Regions from separate parts of the Pseudoflavonifractor sp. genome, predicted to be linked through region 2. Evidence: riboswitches for the same ligand, from Rfam matches in the RefSeq annotation. Region 2 holds a riboswitch; each other region holds the start of a gene.
What was found. A riboswitch is a leader RNA that binds a small molecule or an ion and turns the genes downstream of it on or off. The one in region 2 is predicted to bind cyclic di-GMP.

Region 1 (3,958 bases), on a different contig from region 2:
CCTCCACCTGTCCGTTGCCGCTGGTCTGTTCGTCGGTGGCCCCGTCAGCATAGTAGTGCAGGACATAGCGATAGGTGGTGGTTCCGTTCTCCTCAATCGGGCCGAAGCCGTAGGTGGTGTCGTCAATCTTGACCTTATCCAGAGCAACTCCGCCCTCGGTGAGGGTCAGCTTGTCGATGCTGTTGACAAAGTCGAAATTGTAGTCGTCGCCGTAGCCAATAACGTCCACTACCTTGGACCCGGCATCCACCAGCTGGATCAGGCTGTCCTGAACTCCGGCAAACGCTTTTTCCATGGAGTCATCAGCGTCTCCCGTATTGACCTTATACAGATCGCCAACCTCACCCGTCCAATCCAGGAAGAGATTGGAAACCGTGTGTACCGCTGCTTGATCCGGATAATAGTCATAGGCACCGACTGTAATTAAATGCACACCATCCGCCGCAGCCTCCACCATCTCCTGAGAGGCATTATAGGTGCCCTGCTCCATGTTGGTGAAGGGATAGACCTCCTTGTTGCTCCAGTCCGAGGTGCTGTAAATGTATGCGTCGCCCATTCCGTCCTCTTTTGTGCCCTTTGTGCATACAGTAGCGGACTTGTTAAAGGCCTCCACCTGCGTTCCGTACTGCTCCCGGAAAGCAGCAAAGCTTCCAGACGCTATGCTGTACATCCCAGTCAGATTATTATTATACATATGGGAGTCTTCCTGGGCAGTGCTGTCGAAGAACCGTCCACTTTTATACGGCTTCGTCACAGAAGCGCCATCTTCATCCAGCCAGTAGAAGGCACCGCCGTCTGTCAGCAGAATGAGATACTTCTCTGCGTCATCACGCCCGGAAGCCAGCATCTCTCTGCCAGCCCGTACACCGGCCTGAATATTGGTTCCAGAACTAGCAAAGATGAAACCGGGGAGGTTAAATTCCTCCAATGTTTTCAGCGGAACTGTGTCGCTTGCTGTATTTCCAAAAGTGACCAGTCCCACACAAATATCAAGATTTTCCTTTTGCTTCAACTGTTCCAAAACGCTTTTTATATTATTCTTATATGTATTCCACCGACCGAATGATGTACCATCCGCAACAAATACCACATCCATCTTGGGAGCGTAGCCTGCCGCAGGCAGGGACAGGGTAATCTGGGATTCATAACTGGAGTTCAGGTTGGTGGCCGTCTTGGACTTGGAGACCTCCCAGTCAGGAGCGGGAGGATCGGGATCAGGATTTCCACCCTCATCCTCTATGGTATAGGTCAGCTGGGGCACAGGGAAAGCCACGGTGCCGCTGCCGCCTTCCGTAGAGGTGTAGTTCAGAACAGCGCTCTCATTGGTGGGCACAGTATAGTCGCCCGGCTCCTCGGCCTTATTGACCAGCGTCAGGCCGTAGGAGAGCTTCACGCCCGCGGCACTCTCCACGGGGACGTTGATGGTCCACACCAGCTGTTCCTTCTCCGTATCAGTGGCAGGCTTGTACTCCACAGTGTAGGGATAGACGCCCTGCTTATCGGCTGTGCCGAAGTTGATCAGGTTCTCATTCTCCGCATCTGCCGTTCCGGTCAGCTCAGTGCCGCCCACGGTCAGCTTAACAGTGTCCAGACCGCTCAGGTCAAAATCGTCCCCAATGATATCGGTCACAGAGCCGCTCTGGATGGTATACAGAATCGCGTCCTTAATCCCGGAAAAAATCTCTTTCGCATTGGCATTAGAGATGCTGCCCTCACCGGAATTGGTGCTCTGGGACTGGCAGTAGTTCATCAGCTCTTGGCCCCAGGGGTAGTTCTCCCAGTTGGAGGTATTGTCCGCGCCGTTGCCGTCCAGTTCGGGCACGGCATAGGCAAAGCTCTTGTCAAACTGAGCGGCCAGCGTGGTATAACCAGTGGCGGCATAGTACAGGGCAAACTCCGGACCACAGGCGTAGGTATCCTCAGCCACAGCCTGTTGTTCCTCCCAACCCTGATAGATGTAGGTAGTGACATAGGAGGTCTTATCGTAGGATCCGTCCGCACCATATGCCTTTACATATCCGTCCTGTCTGGTGGCCTCCATTCTGGACGCCACATCCGTCAGAAAAGCGCTAAAGCTCCCGTAGAGGCTTTCCACCGTCGTGCGGGCGCTGTTATCTGTATGAGGATACAGGTCCACAGGGTGAAGCATCGTCCAGGTGTCCGGTCCGGTCTGGATGCTGCCCTCTACTGCGTCCCCCTTGGCATTGAGTCCGGCAACCGCCACACAGTAGGTCTGACCGTCCTCGTCCCAGACATAGGTGATACCGTCGCTGAGGGTGACCAGATACGTGGTGTCATACTCCGCAGGAAGGGTAGTCAGCTCAGACTGGGCTTTCTGGATACCGGCGGTCATATTGGTGCCGCTGGTGGTTGCAGCGTTGACAAAGTTGGCCTTGGTGTCCTCCAAGTCTGCGTCATTCTGAATGTCCTTCCATCCGGTTGCCGTCGCCGTGCCGGAGAAGATCACCACATTATAGAGAATGTTGGTATTGGTTTTGGTCTTCAGTTCGTCCAGCATGGCGGCAGCCTCGTCCCGCATGCCCTGGCTGGTGGATTTATCCAGCAGGAACATGACTGCCACATTTTCCTTCTCCTCTGTCGCGCCCACAGACAGGGAGACGGTCGTCTTGTCGTTTTCATCCAGCGGTGTGGCGGTCTTGTCCACCGTGACCCCTTGCTCCGTCACCGGACCCGGGTTTCCGCCGGAGGACTCTGTGCCGTTTGCCAGAGCGGCAGTGCCCAGCAATCCCAGCACCAGGCTCAGCGTCAGCAGCATCGCCACCAATTTCTTACACTTCTTTGCCAACATGTTTCAATTCCCCTTTCAATCCTTGAGGTTGAAAATGCGGCAGTCGGACGGGCATGGCGGACAGGGCGCGCCGCTTTAGCCTCCTGACTTTGCGTCCCGGTCTTTCGGCCGGTTTGCCCTTTCGTTACCGGAAGAATTCCTTCATTTTCAGTACCTTTTCGTCCCTTTCAGGAACAAAAAACACGGTACCTTACTTTTCTCTTCCGTCTGTGAACCCACTATACCATACAAGAGTTACATTTTGGTCACATTTTAAAAAAAGTTTTGGAAATTTTTTCTTTTATTTTCTTATTTTTCGTTACCGTTTCTTTTCCCTGCATATTATGCCGCCGGGCGGTGATACTGACTTTAATCGAGCTGTCTTTGGGAGGTTTTCTCATGGTCATTGCCTTTCTGCGCACCATCATTCTCTATCTGCTGATTATCGCCGGAGTGCGGCTGATGGGCAAACGGCAGGTGGGTGAACTGGAGCCATCAGAGCTGGTGCTGGCCCTTATCATCGCAGACCTGGCCGCTGTACCCATGCAGGACTTCGGTATCCCTCTTCTCTCCGGTATTATCCCTATTCTGACGCTGCTGTGTATTACTATGATCATCTCAGTGCTCACCATGCGCAGTGTGCGTTTTCGGGCCATCATCTGTGGAAGGCCCAGCATCATTGTGGAGGACGGAAAAATTCTGCAAAAGGAAATGAAAAAGAACCGCTTCACTGTGGATGAATTGATGGAAGAACTGCGAATGAAGGGTGTCTCCGACATCAATACGGTTAAATACGCCATTCTGGAGACAAACGGGCAAATTTCCGTTCTGCCCCGGGCCGGTGAGCTGCCTGTAACAGCCAGTCAAATGGGCATACAGACAGCGGAGCCAGGGCTGCCGCTGGTCATCATCAATGACGGACGGATTCTGGACCACAATCTCCGTGCCAGAGGGCTTAACCGCACCTGGTTGGATCGGCAGCTGGCTGCCCACAAGATAACCTCCGCCGGAGATGTATTTCTGCTCACTGTGGACGGGCAGAATCAAATCTATCTGGCGGCAAAGGATGTGACTGCCAAATGAAACGGCTTTGGATTGCATGTGGTATTCTGGCCGCCCTTTTCGCCGCCACGCTGTACAATGCCGGTTATCTGGACCGTCTCACCGCTT
Region 2 (3,958 bases):
CAGGGTTCCGGTGACAGCCGTGCCGTAGCCGGTGAACTCGTAGGCATACAGGGGAGCGCTGTGGGCGGACCAGCGGTGGTCCGCGCCGTCCTGATACCAGCCGTCAATGTCGTCGGTACAGTCGGGGTCGCCGTCCAGGGCCCAGTCGGCGCCCACTGCGCCGAAGGTGATGGTGCCGGCATCGCGGTTGTAGATATCATCACCAGCAGCATCCGCATGGTTGTTGTACAGCAGCACGGTGTCGGGAATCGTTACGCTTCCGGCATTGCAGATACCGCCGCCGGTCTGGGCCGCATGGTTGTTCATAATCTGAGTATCGTCGGGCAGAATCAGCACGCCGGCAGCGCCGTTGAAAATACCGCCGCCATTGGTGGTGCGCTCGTCGTTGTTGTTGATGCGGAGAGTGACGCCGTTTTCAAAGGTAAACTTGCCGTAATTCTCCAATCCATTGTGCTGATTATTGAGAATGTAAATTTCCGCACCACTCTTTACCAGAGAGACGCCGCTTGCGCTGCTTGCGCGTATACCGGCACCGCCGCCCTTGGCGGCATTCCCGTTGGCATTAATGACGGAAGTACCGTCTACTGTCATATTTCCGGAATACGTAAGGCCGAAAAGTCCGTTGTCATTGCAGTTAACCGTAGAGTTCTGAATTGTTACATTACCGGCGGACAGGCCGTGGCCCGCATTGTTCTGATAGGTAATGGTGGAGTTGACCGCGGTAAAGCTGCCGCCGTTGGAGGCGTTGGAGGTGCAGTTCTGCACCGTGAAGGTGGAATCCTCCACACGGATGCTGGGGCTGTTCACGTAGCCCCGGTTGGTGCCGTCAATCAGGAAGGTGCTGTTGCCGGTCACATTGATGCTGGACTGAGCAGTCTTATCCAGCTGGATGCCCTGGCCGGCGGTTCCCTGCGTACCTACACCAAGAATCTGGAAGGTGGATCCATTGGTTACATTGAGCACAGCGCCCGCATTCATGTAAATGGCATTTCTGGTGTTGGTAGTCCGGCTGTCAAACACGAAGGTCAGACTGGCTCCATTGGTGACATTGAGCGTACCGCTCAGGGACAGCATCAGCCAGGGGGAAGTGCCGTCGGAAATCCACTCCACTTCCACGCCGTCAAAGGTCAGAACCCGGGTGGGATCGCCCAGTCCAAAGCACATCCAGCCCTCGCCATTGCTGGTGAGCTGCTTGTCAATGCGGATCTTGTAACCTCCGGTAAAGGTCAGGGTCTTGTTGAAGCCGGTGTCCAGCTTGCAGTTGGCCAGCAGTTCAATGGTGGCGCCCTCTTCCGCCGCCGCCACGGCCGCGTCCAGGGTGGCATAGGTGGTATCCCCAATCTGAGCCACCGCCTGGGCCTGGTCGGCAACCGTCACTGTCACAGAGAGATTGCCGGCATAGGTGTAGCCCTCACCCAGGGCCGCGGTAAAGGTATACGCACCGGCAATCCAGCCATTATAGCCTCCCTCAGCGGTACAGGACCAGGTGACAGGGACATCCTCAGTCACAGGCTCGGAGGTGAGCTCCACTGTGTTGCTGAGCGTCTCAACCTCAACGGGAGCCTCGGTCTCGACAGGCGCCTCGGTCTCGGCGGGTGCCTCAGTCTCGACGGGCGCCTCGGTCTCGACAGGCGCCTCGGTCTCGGCGGGTGCCTCAGTCTCGACGGGCGCCTCGGTCTCAACGGGCGCCTCGGTCTCGGTGGGCTCCTCAGTCTCGGTAGACTCCTCAACCACCGTCCCGGTCAGCGTAGTGGGCAGCTTCGCCAGAACATCCTCCAGCTCTGTGCCATAGTCTACTGTCGGGCTCTCAGGCAGCGCCACGGATTCCAGCTCCACAGCGCCGGTCTCGGGCTCATCTCCCGCAGCGGCAACCCCCGCGGTAACCATGCTGATGGTCATGCTCGCAGCCAGCAGCATTGCAAATATTCTCTTCAACTTTGTCTTTGCCATGTTCCGTTCTCCTTTCAAATCTTTATGGAAATCGGAATAAATGGCGGCTGGGCTGCCCTGGTTCTCACTTTAGGCCCCTGGCTTTGCGTCCCGCCGTTTCCGGCGGTTTGCCGTTTTCATGTATTCCTCGCTTTACTGTACCCCCGCCGGGTACCTGCATCTCTCCCTTCCAAGGTGCCGTTTCATTTCAGTCCAGCCCTTTTTTACGTCTTTCTCCCAGCCCATTTAGCCGGCTCTCTGTTTATAAAATGTTTTGTCCAACTGCGTCGAAGAAAAAACAGGCATCCCTGTTTTCATTTTCTACCATATCACACGTTGGTTACATTTTGGTCACATCTCATTTTTTCTTCAAAAAAATATTTCGCCCGCCGGGAACCCCCGGCGGGCGAAAATCGTGTCAAATTCAGATGTTGTCAGGCTTTTACACCCGCTCCGCGCCGGTGATCCAGCCGCTGGCCGCCACAATATCCCCCTGATAGAGCACGGCCAGCTGTCCCGGCGTAGGGGCACGGGCAGGGGACTGCATCTCCAGCACCACGCCAGCACCGTCGGCCACGGCCAGGGCGGGCAGCTCCGTTTTGGAGTGGCGCAGCCGTACCGTCACCTCCAGAGGCTCCGGCAGACCGTCCACAGCGAGCCAGTTCATGTCGGCGCAGTACACCCGCCCGGCCATCAGGTCGCTGCCGTCAGACAGCACCACCCGGTCATGGGCCGGGTCAATCTCCGTCACATAGTACTTGTGGGGGCCGGACACCCCCAGCCCACGGCCCTGGCCCAGGGTATACCGGTGGATGCCTCCGTGGCGGCCCAGTACCTTGCCGTCCCTGTCCACAAAGTCACCGGCAGGGGGCACCGTGCCCCGGTGCTCCAGCCAGGCGGCGTAGTCCCCGTCGGGGATGAAGCAGATCTCCATGGAGTCCGGCTTATCCGCCACCGGCAGCTCTGCCTGGCCCGCCATGGCCCGAACAGTTGGCTTTTCGTAATCGCCAAGGGGGAAAATTACCTTTTGTAATATGTTTTGGGGCAGACGGGCCAGCATATAGGACTGGTCGTTGGCGGTCAGGCCCTTGCGCAGCAGCACCCTGCCATCGGGGGCAAGGGCGGTGCGGGCATAGTGGCCGGTGGCCACCTTCTCCGCGCCAATCTCCTCCGCCAGGGCCAGCAGGGCGGGAAATTTCACCGTGGGATTGCACCGGGCGCAGGGCAGGGGGGTGCGTCCCGCCAGATAGTCGGCGGCAAAGGGGCCGCACACCTGCTTCTCCAGCGCGTCCCGGATGTCCGCGGTGTGGAAGGGAATACCCAGCCGGTCTGCCACGGCGGCGGCATCCGCCTGCCCCGTGCCCCCCAGGCCAATGTCCAGATACAGGCCGTGGACCTCGTAGTCCCGGCTCAGCAGCTGTGCCGCCACGGCGGAATCCACGCCGCCCGACAGGCCCAGCACTACCTTTGGCTTTGTTGTCACGTGCTTGCTCCTTTATTTATAAAAATAAAATCAGAACCGGATACTGGGGCTTGTCTCTATCTGTCCGTCGGTCCTGAGCAGGGAGGCCACCGTCTGAGCGGTGTCCTCGGGGATGGTATACCACACGGCCCCCGTGGTGTCCGACGAGGCGTAGCCGTTCCAGGCGTAGGCCAGGCCGCCCTCGTACAGGGCCAGCTCGCAGTCCTCCCACAGGCGGAACACCACCAGAGGCTCACCTTCCGCCTCGGTCTGGGTGACGGTCCAGCCGGACAGCTCCAGGGCGTCCACCAGAGCGCTGCCATCATCTAGCACATAATATACGCCGCCGGTCTTGCCCAGCGCGCCGTCGGTCAGGTTTTCAGCCAGGCCGTCGGGGGTGATACTGTCGTCCAGGGGACGGCTGAACCAGCTCAGCAGGGCCCACACGCCCACGACCGCCAGCACAGCCAACACCGCCAGGGCGATTTTGTTGAACCGCACACCCCGGCGGACCTCCTTTTCCATGCTATCCTCATTCATCACGGCAGTTCGCCTCCTTTTTCCACA
Region 3 (3,958 bases), on a different contig from region 2:
TCGGCGGTGGCGCCCAGCTCCACCGCCACCAGAGCCTCCAGAGTGTAGGGGCTGCTGTCAAACTCGGCGTAGATATAGTAGACAGCCTCCACGTCCTTGTTCCAGTACATGACACGGACGGTCAGGTCCTTGTACTCGTTGCGCTCGCCCAGCAGGGGGGTGATGAAGTCGCCGTCGTGCCCGGCGCCGAAGAACAGGTTCCAGCGGTAGCCGCCAAACTCGCTGAGGGAGGCAAAGACCTTGTTATTGACCCAGGAGGCCTCCTGGGTCAGGTCCTTCCGGGTGTACACGTCGCCGGTCATCAGGGCGTCCATGGGCGAGCAGAAGAAGAAGGACTCGTTGCGGTAGAAGCTGTCCACCCACAGCTCGTCCCGGCTCAGCTCCTCGTTGGTCTGGAAGGAGGCGGCAGCGCTGTATGCCGCACCGTCCCGCAGGACGGAGGCCTGGCCCAGGGTGGTTTTCAGACGGCCGTCCGAGGTCTCAAAGCTGCCGTCGGCGTTCCGGTAGAGCCCGGCCATGGCGGAGGGGCCCGCCACAGAGACGGAGACGGCCTCCTGGCCGTACCGCAGCCCCAGGTCCACCTGCTCCATCTGCTGGGGAATCCACACGTGGACGTCCATGTCGCCACGCTTGATGACGCCGTAGATGTTGATGGTGGCTTCGGTCTCCGTGTAGGTCACGGTGGTCTTGGAGCTGACATTCCCGGTACCGGTGTAGTTCAGGCCGTAGCTGAAGAAGGTGGAGGACATGGTCTTGTCATACTCCTCCACCAGGGTCAGATTGTACCCGCCGCTGCAGAGCGCGTCCACATAGGCGTCCACAATGGCCTTATCCGCCTCGGTGCCCTCAAAGCTGCGCACGTTGTACACACCGCTCTGACCGATGTCGTCATAGGTCAGGCCGCCGTTGCAGAACTCCACTAGGTCCTGGATAACCACGCTGTCCGCCGTGACGGCCTGGTTCAGGGGATCCTGCTCCAGAGGCTGGGCCACCAGCACTCTGCCGGAGGAGGGCTTGAGGGTAAAGGTCTGGCGCAGGCTGGGCACCGCCATGCGGGCCACGATGGCGGCGGCCTCACAGCGCTGGATGGTGGCCTGGGGGGAGAAGCTGCCCTGGGCGTCCCGGCCGGTGAGGATACCGGCATTATAAAGGAGGTAGACGCTGTCGGCGTAGCTGGCGGAAGCGGGAACATCGGGGATGGCGCCGGAGGCGATGGAATTGATGGCGCTCAGAGCCGAGCTGTCCAGGGAGGCGGCCAGGATGGAGGCGAACTGAGCACGGGTGGCAATGGCGTCGTACCGGCTGTACTGTCCGGCCTGAATGATGCCGTTGGAGAGGGCGTAGTCCACATAGACCTGGTACCAGGGGGAACTCTGGCCAGACAGGGCCGTGCCGTTATGGTAGATGCTGTGGAGGCGGCAGGCCAGAGCCAGGGTCTCCGCAATGCTGATGTTTCCCGCGGGACTGAAAGTGGTGGCGGAGCTGCCCTTGAACAGGTCCAGCTCGTAGGTGGTGCGGACGCTCTCCTCATACCATACGCCTGCCGCCACGTCGGTAAACTGCCCGGAGGTATAGGAATTTACTTTCTCAAAGTTGCCAAGGCTGGCGGCGGAGGCGGCAGGAATCAGGGTGAGAAGGACTGCCAGAGCCAGCAGGGACGCGCAGAAGGTTCGTTTCATGCACCATCGCTCCTTTGTATCTTAATCTCTGATATGCAGGGGCTTTTGGGAGATATGTCGCTTGGCAGCGAAGAATATGTAAAAATTATACATATATGATATATGTATGTCAAGTACAGAGGATGGAGGGCACGCTGTCAGAACGAAAAATATTGGTGTGAAAAAAAGAAATGAAATTTCAATATGTAACCGAAATGTAACCGACGTATGGTATAGTAGTCTCACAATCGGAAGAGCAAAACACGGTACCGTGTTTTTTTGTCCCTGCAAGGGACAAAAAGGGAATTGGTGACGGAGGGGAGCTCAAGCCGGTGACGAAAGGGCAAACCGGCCGAAAGGCCGGGACGCAAAGCCAGGAGGCTAAAGCGGCACAGGCCGCCATGCCCGTCCGGTTGCCGCAGATTTCATCTTGCCCCATCATTGAAAGGAGAATGAAAGATGCTGGCAAAGAAGACGAAACGCGCCGTTGCAATTCTGATGGCTCTGAGCCTCTGCTTCGGCACCATGGGCACCGCTGCCATGGCGGTGGAGGGAAACCATGTACACAGCGACGCCTGCGGCTATGTAGCGGCGGTGGAGGGCCACGAATGCGGCCATGTCCATGACGGCGCCTGCGGCTATGTGGAAGCAAAAGAAGGAGTCCCCTGCGACATGGAGTGCACTGATACCGACGGTGATGGTGTCGTTGACCATGCGGAGGACTGCGCATACCAGCCTGCCGAGGAGGGTAAGCCCTGCGGCCATGTCCATGATACTGCTACTTGCGGCTATGTTGAGGAGGTAGCAGGTCAGCCCTGCGCGGTGGAGACCGTGGAGGCCCTGATCGCCGCTCTGCCCGAGCCCGAGGCTGTGACGCTTGAGGACGCTGAGACCATTGCCGTCGCCCGCACTGCCTATGATGAGCTGGATGAAAGCCTGAAGGCCGACGTGTCCAACTATGCCGTCCTGACCGCCGCCGAAGAGGCGCTGGCCGCGCTGGAGGAGGGCGGCGAGGAGCCTGCGGTCCCCGAAATCCCCGAGGAGACCTGCACAGTTAACTACCAGGACACTTCCGCCGGGGTTGAGTATCAGGGATCATTTAATGAAGCGGACGGAGTCTTTGAACTGGTCATTACGATTAAGGACAGCGCAGTTGGCAATGTGGTATTTGACCTGAGCGACATGATGTTAGATACCCTAAACTCCTATGCGGCGGATTATGGGTATTCCAGCTATCCCGTTCTGCCCGGTGATTCAAATATTTTTGAGATCAAAATTGTGAACGAGTCGGGCCATACCTACCAGTATAAGGAAGATAGTTTTGTTCTTGCCACTGCAAATGCTCATGATTATACTCAGAGCAACGTGCTTGGCTATGATGGACAGTTAATTCCTGAGCAGTTTGTTTCGGCAATCTGTCTCTCTCCAAGAGCAATGTATAGTGGACTGTTTGGTGTATCGGGCAGTGCCAAGGTAACAGTAGATATGCTCTTTAACATCTACGATTATCTGGAGCAGAAGGGATATACCGGCGATGACGCATTGACCAGATATGTAGATGACCAGGGGATTACCCCTGACCAGATGGCGACTGCCGGCGTAAATGGAATTTTTACTGTAACTGAGGAAAAACTTGCTTCTCTCAAGACGGCACATCCTGAGTTGGTCCCCTATGTCTATCAGAAGGACAATGGAGACGGTACCTATGACATCCAGCTCAAGTGGCCTGAACCCGAGCTTGCGGCCCGGAGTTACAATGTCTTTTATCAGGACTACTGGTCTTTCGCTTTTGGCGAGGAGGTAGAGCAGCTCGATCCTAACAAAAATACAAGTTTCACTCGAAACCGCGGCATCGGTGATTACACAACAGACACGGCACTCTATAATCAGGCAAACAGCTATCTGAGCGGCGCTCTTTCGGAGGATGAAAACAGCTTCCTCTGTAAGATGGCCTGGGACGGACCTGGTATCGGCAACGGCTATATGAACTATGAGATGTCTTTCTACATGGCTCTGGAGCTGGAGCAGATCGACAGCGACGTGACCGTCAACAAGGTGGACGAGAGCGGAAACGCGCTGGACGGCGCTCAGTTCAAGCTGTACAAGCTGGACGGAGAGAATAAGCTGTACTACACTGAAACCGAGGGCGTTGTGTCCTGGCAGGCGGACGAGACCGCCGCCAAGGTGTTTGAGGGCGGCTCCTTCAATGTGAACCTGCTCTTTGGCACCTACTACCTCACCGAGGTTTCCGCCCCCTCCGGCTATGACGGCCTGAGCGCGGATCTGGAAATTGTGGTGGA
Region 4 (3,958 bases), on a different contig from region 2:
AGACTTGAGAAAAAATACAGCAGGCGGCAGCCTTCTCAGACTGCCGCCTGCGCTGTGTGTGACGGGGCTATTTTATTCTCTTGCCGCTCAGGCCTTCCGGCTCTTGCGGAAGAGGAGCAGGGCCAGGCCGGCCGCCGCCACGGAGGCGGTCAGAGCCAGGGCTCCCAGAGCCAGACGGGCAGCGGAGGTCTGCGCCAGAGTACCGGTCTGGGGCAGGCTGCCAGTGGGCGTACCGGAGTCGGGGATATCGGTCTCGCCGCCGTTGTCGCCAGTATCGGGCAGGTCGGTGGTGGGAGTCTGGCCGTCACCGATGTCGGTCTCGCCGCCGTCGCCCTCACCGGGGACGTCGGGCAGGTCGGTAGTGGGGGTGTCGCCGTCATCGATGTCGGTCTCGTCGGCCATATAGTACACGTTGACGGTCTTGTTGCCGTTCAGGATGCCGCTGACGGCGTCGCCCTCGGTGGCGTCGTAGGTGTAGCCCTCAATGGCAATGGCGTCGTACTCACTCACGTCATAGCGGCTGCCCTGAATGTGGCTGGGGCTGACATAGCTCTCGGCAATCTTGCTGCCGTCGGCCCGGTCCAGATAGTTCACGGTGACGCGATAGTAGTCATAGCTGGGGCCGGGGTTGCTGCCGGGGTCGGTATAGGTCCAAGTGCCCGTCAGGGTCACGCCGCCCTCGGGCATGGCGAACTTGCCGTCATCGGTGATGGTAATACCAGAGGGCTCTGTTACAGTCCAGCCGGAGAAAGTGTAGTTGGCGGGGATGGTGGGCTCAGCGGAGACGGTTACCGTGTCGCCCTTGGCATACTTGTTGTTGTCCACAGGAGCGGTATAGCCGCTGGGCACGCTGCCCTCGTACTTATAGGTCACGGTGTAGGTGCCGGGCTCAGGCTCGGTACCGGTGTAGGTCCAGGTGCCGGTCAGGGTCACGTTACCCTCGGGCATGGTGAACTTGCCATCGGTGATGCTAATACCAGAAGGCTCTGTTACAGTCCAGCCGGAGAAGCTGTAATCCAAAGGCTCATGGCTGGGCTCGGTGGAGACCGTTACCTCGGCATCCTTGGCATACTCGTTGCCGTCCACAGGGGCGGTGTAGCTGTCGGGCACGTCGCCCTCGTACTTATAGGTCACGGTGTAGGTGCTGGGCTCAGGGTCGGTGTCCTCCGGCTCCCACTGGGCGTACAGGTTCACGTCTTCGGTCATGTTGATGGTAGCATTGGCCGCATAAGGGGTTCCCTTGCCGTCAGCCTGGGTATTCCAGCCGGTAAAATCATAACCCTCACGGGTGGGACCGGCCTTGACGGTAGCCACTGTGCCGTAAGCAAACAGGTGGGACTCAGGCGCAGTTTCTGTCCCGTCGTTCATGTAATAGGTCAGAGTACGGAACTGCTCATCAGTGCCCTTGGTATAGACAACGCCGTCCACATGCCAGCCGGGGCAGCCGCTGGATACATCATCCGCCTTTTCCTTAACTACATACCAGACAATGCCCTGGGTATTCGGGTCAAAACTATCCAGTGCTGCGGCAATGGCGTCAGCGGAGGGCGCTTTCTTGATGTGAGCTGCCACCGAAGCAAAGGCCTCACTGAGCTTCTCGCCATTAATCGTGCCGTCATCAGCAATCACGCCGCTGTACTCCGTCCAGGCGGCGGTGCCGTCCACTTTACCTTTCAGTGCAACAGTGCTGTCGTGAGCGGGCGTATAATTGCCGGAGTCATAATCAGTGCTGCCAGTCTCAACAGGGATCACACCGTCGGTACGGATAAAGAACCAGGCGTCGTCATAGGTCTCAGCGGCAGAACTGCTCAGTCCCAACTCATAGAAAGCTGTTTTCAGTATCTCGTTGTAATAAACAGCCTTGAGATCCTCGTTCCCAAAGGTAAGCACCTGGCTCGTCTCTCCATTATTTAGTGTTAGAGACAGCATCGTAATATTTCGCGCAGCTTTTTCTTCCAGCTCCCATGCCAAAATACTGCACATATAGGTGTCCTGACCGGGTAATTTCTCTATTTCTTTCTCAGCTCCTCCATTAAAAAAGAGCTTAATTTCAGAAAGATCATCGCGGGTATAGCCAGTGCCCTCAATCATTTCATCTAATGCAGCCCCTGTGATGTGGTATTCAAAAGCAAAATTCCCATCGTACTCACCATTGGGCAGCTCGATAGCCAGCGCGCTGATAGACAGGGCGCTCACCACCATGCAGAACACCATGAGAAGGGCCAGTGCCTTCTTGCTCATTCTTGCCAACATGCTCATTCTCCTTCCTCGCGTTCACGCGGGCAGCTATAAGTATGCGGCAACCGGACGGGCATGGCGGCGGTTCCCTCCGCTTTAGCCTCCTGGCTTTGCGTCCCGGTCTTTCGGCCGGTTTGCCTTTTTCTGTCCGGATGCAGCCGTTTTCCTCCCTCTCAGCTGTTAAAAGAAGAACGTTCCGTCCGGCGTTGTCTACACTCTATCACGGTACGGTTACATTTTAGGTTATATTTTGAAAAAATATTTTTTTCCCATTTCCCTTTCTTTTGGACAAGCGGCTCTTTTTTTACGAAAAATCCCTGATAAAATGGAAAAAAGACTCTTCCAGCCTTTTCAATCCTGTGCTATAATAGGAATAACCATGAGTTTGGCTGTTTTTCTTTTTCGCGGAGAATACCGATGAAAGCAGGTGCCTGTCATGAGTGATTCCGCCGGTATGAAAAACGTTAAAATTACCATGCTGGGCCGGTTTTCCATTACTGTGGACGGACATATACTGACTGATGAGGCCAACCGTTCCCAAAAGCTCTGGAACGTACTCTCTTATCTGTTAATCCACAGGGACCGGAACGTCCCCCAGAGCGAGTTCATTGAACAGTTCTGGCCCGGAGAGAACAGCGCCAACCCGGTTAACGCCCTCAAAACCCTGCTCTACCGGGTGCGGGCCATGCTGGAGCCCCTGTTCGGCTCGGAGGTGGAGCCCATCCTCTCCCGCCGCGGCTCCTATTCCTGGAACCCCGACATCCCCTGCACACTGGATGTCGACGAGTTCGAGGCCCTGTGCCACAAGGCCACCGACGGCCGCCTGTCCGATGAGAGCCGCCTGGCCCTCTACCGCCAGGCTGAGCAGCTCTATCTGGGCGACTTCCTGCCCAAGCTGGACGGCTCCCTGTGGACCATCCCCTACACGGTGGAATACCACAACCTCTACCTCCAGATGATCAAGGACTATGCCGCCCTGCTGGAAAAGAAGGAGCTCTTTGAGGAGATGAACCTGGTGTGTACCCGCGCCAGTCAGCTGGACTCCCTGGATGAGACGCTGCATATCCTCATCGTTCGCTCCCTGCTCCGCCAGGGCAACGACTCGGCCGCCCTGGCCCACTATGAGTCGGCCACCGACCTGCTCTACCGCAACCTGGGCGTGCGCCCCTCCCAGGAGCTGCGTGAGCTGTACAACGAGATCATGAGCGTGGAGAAGTCCCTGGAGACCGACCTGGAGACCATTCAGGACGACCTGCGTGAGGCTGCCGCCCGTCCCGGGGCCTTTGTGTGCGAGTACGGCTTCTTCCGCGAGGCCTACCGGCTGGAGGCCCGCCGGGCCGCCCACAGCGGCACCTCGGTTCACATCGCCCTCATCACCGTCTCCCTGCCCGACGGCGGCGTGCCGCCCCTGAGCGTGCTGGCCACCACCATGGACCAGCTCCAGGAGGTGCTCACCGCCAGTCTGCGCCGCGGCGACGTGGTCTCCAAATACTCTGGCGCTCAGTTCGTGGTGATGCTGCCCGCCGCCAACTTCGAAAACAGCACCATGGTCATGGAGCGCGTGGTCTCCGCCTTCTACCGGCAGCACCGGCGGAATTTCCTCAAGCTCTCCTATAAAATCCGGGCGCTGGACTGATTCCCGCCCCACATAAAAATCTCTATTTCTGCAAGGTACATCATCTATGAAAAGACACACCAAAGGCGCCGTCATTGCCGCCAC

Region 1: linked by a shared signal. The riboswitch ahead of ACOX7T_RS08345 (VWA domain-containing protein) and the one ahead of ACOX7T_RS04530 (VWA domain-containing protein) in region 2 are both predicted to bind cyclic di-GMP.
Region 3: linked by a shared signal. The riboswitch ahead of ACOX7T_RS07435 (SpaA isopeptide-forming pilin-related protein) and the one ahead of ACOX7T_RS04530 (VWA domain-containing protein) in region 2 are both predicted to bind cyclic di-GMP.
Region 4: linked by a shared signal. The riboswitch ahead of ACOX7T_RS07575 (InlB B-repeat-containing protein) and the one ahead of ACOX7T_RS04530 (VWA domain-containing protein) in region 2 are both predicted to bind cyclic di-GMP.

Annotation. Positions count from the first base shown of each region.
Region 1 is NZ_JBMNPX010000007.1:86,049-90,006, forward strand. Features, by position in the region: gene ACOX7T_RS08345 (VWA domain-containing protein) at 1-2,809, opposite strand, end outside; cyclic di-GMP riboswitch class I at 2,845-2,937, opposite strand; gene ACOX7T_RS08350 (DUF421 domain-containing protein) at 3,188-3,871, shown strand; gene ACOX7T_RS08355 (DUF4363 family protein) at 3,868-3,958, shown strand, end outside.
Region 2 is NZ_JBMNPX010000003.1:109,245-113,202, reverse strand. Features, by position in the region: gene ACOX7T_RS04530 (VWA domain-containing protein) at 1-1,950, opposite strand, end outside; cyclic di-GMP riboswitch class I at 1,990-2,072, opposite strand; gene mnmA (tRNA 2-thiouridine(34) synthase MnmA) at 2,372-3,412, opposite strand; gene ACOX7T_RS04520 (hypothetical protein) at 3,443-3,934, opposite strand.
Region 3 is NZ_JBMNPX010000006.1:31,855-35,812, reverse strand. Features, by position in the region: gene ACOX7T_RS07440 (S-layer homology domain-containing protein) at 1-1,679, opposite strand, end outside; cyclic di-GMP riboswitch class I at 1,991-2,079, shown strand; gene ACOX7T_RS07435 (SpaA isopeptide-forming pilin-related protein) at 2,118-3,958, shown strand, end outside.
Region 4 is NZ_JBMNPX010000006.1:62,448-66,405, forward strand. Features, by position in the region: gene ACOX7T_RS07575 (InlB B-repeat-containing protein) at 88-2,253, opposite strand; cyclic di-GMP riboswitch class I at 2,296-2,387, opposite strand; gene ACOX7T_RS07580 (BTAD domain-containing putative transcriptional regulator) at 2,693-3,874, shown strand; gene ACOX7T_RS07585 (sortase) at 3,921-3,958, shown strand, end outside.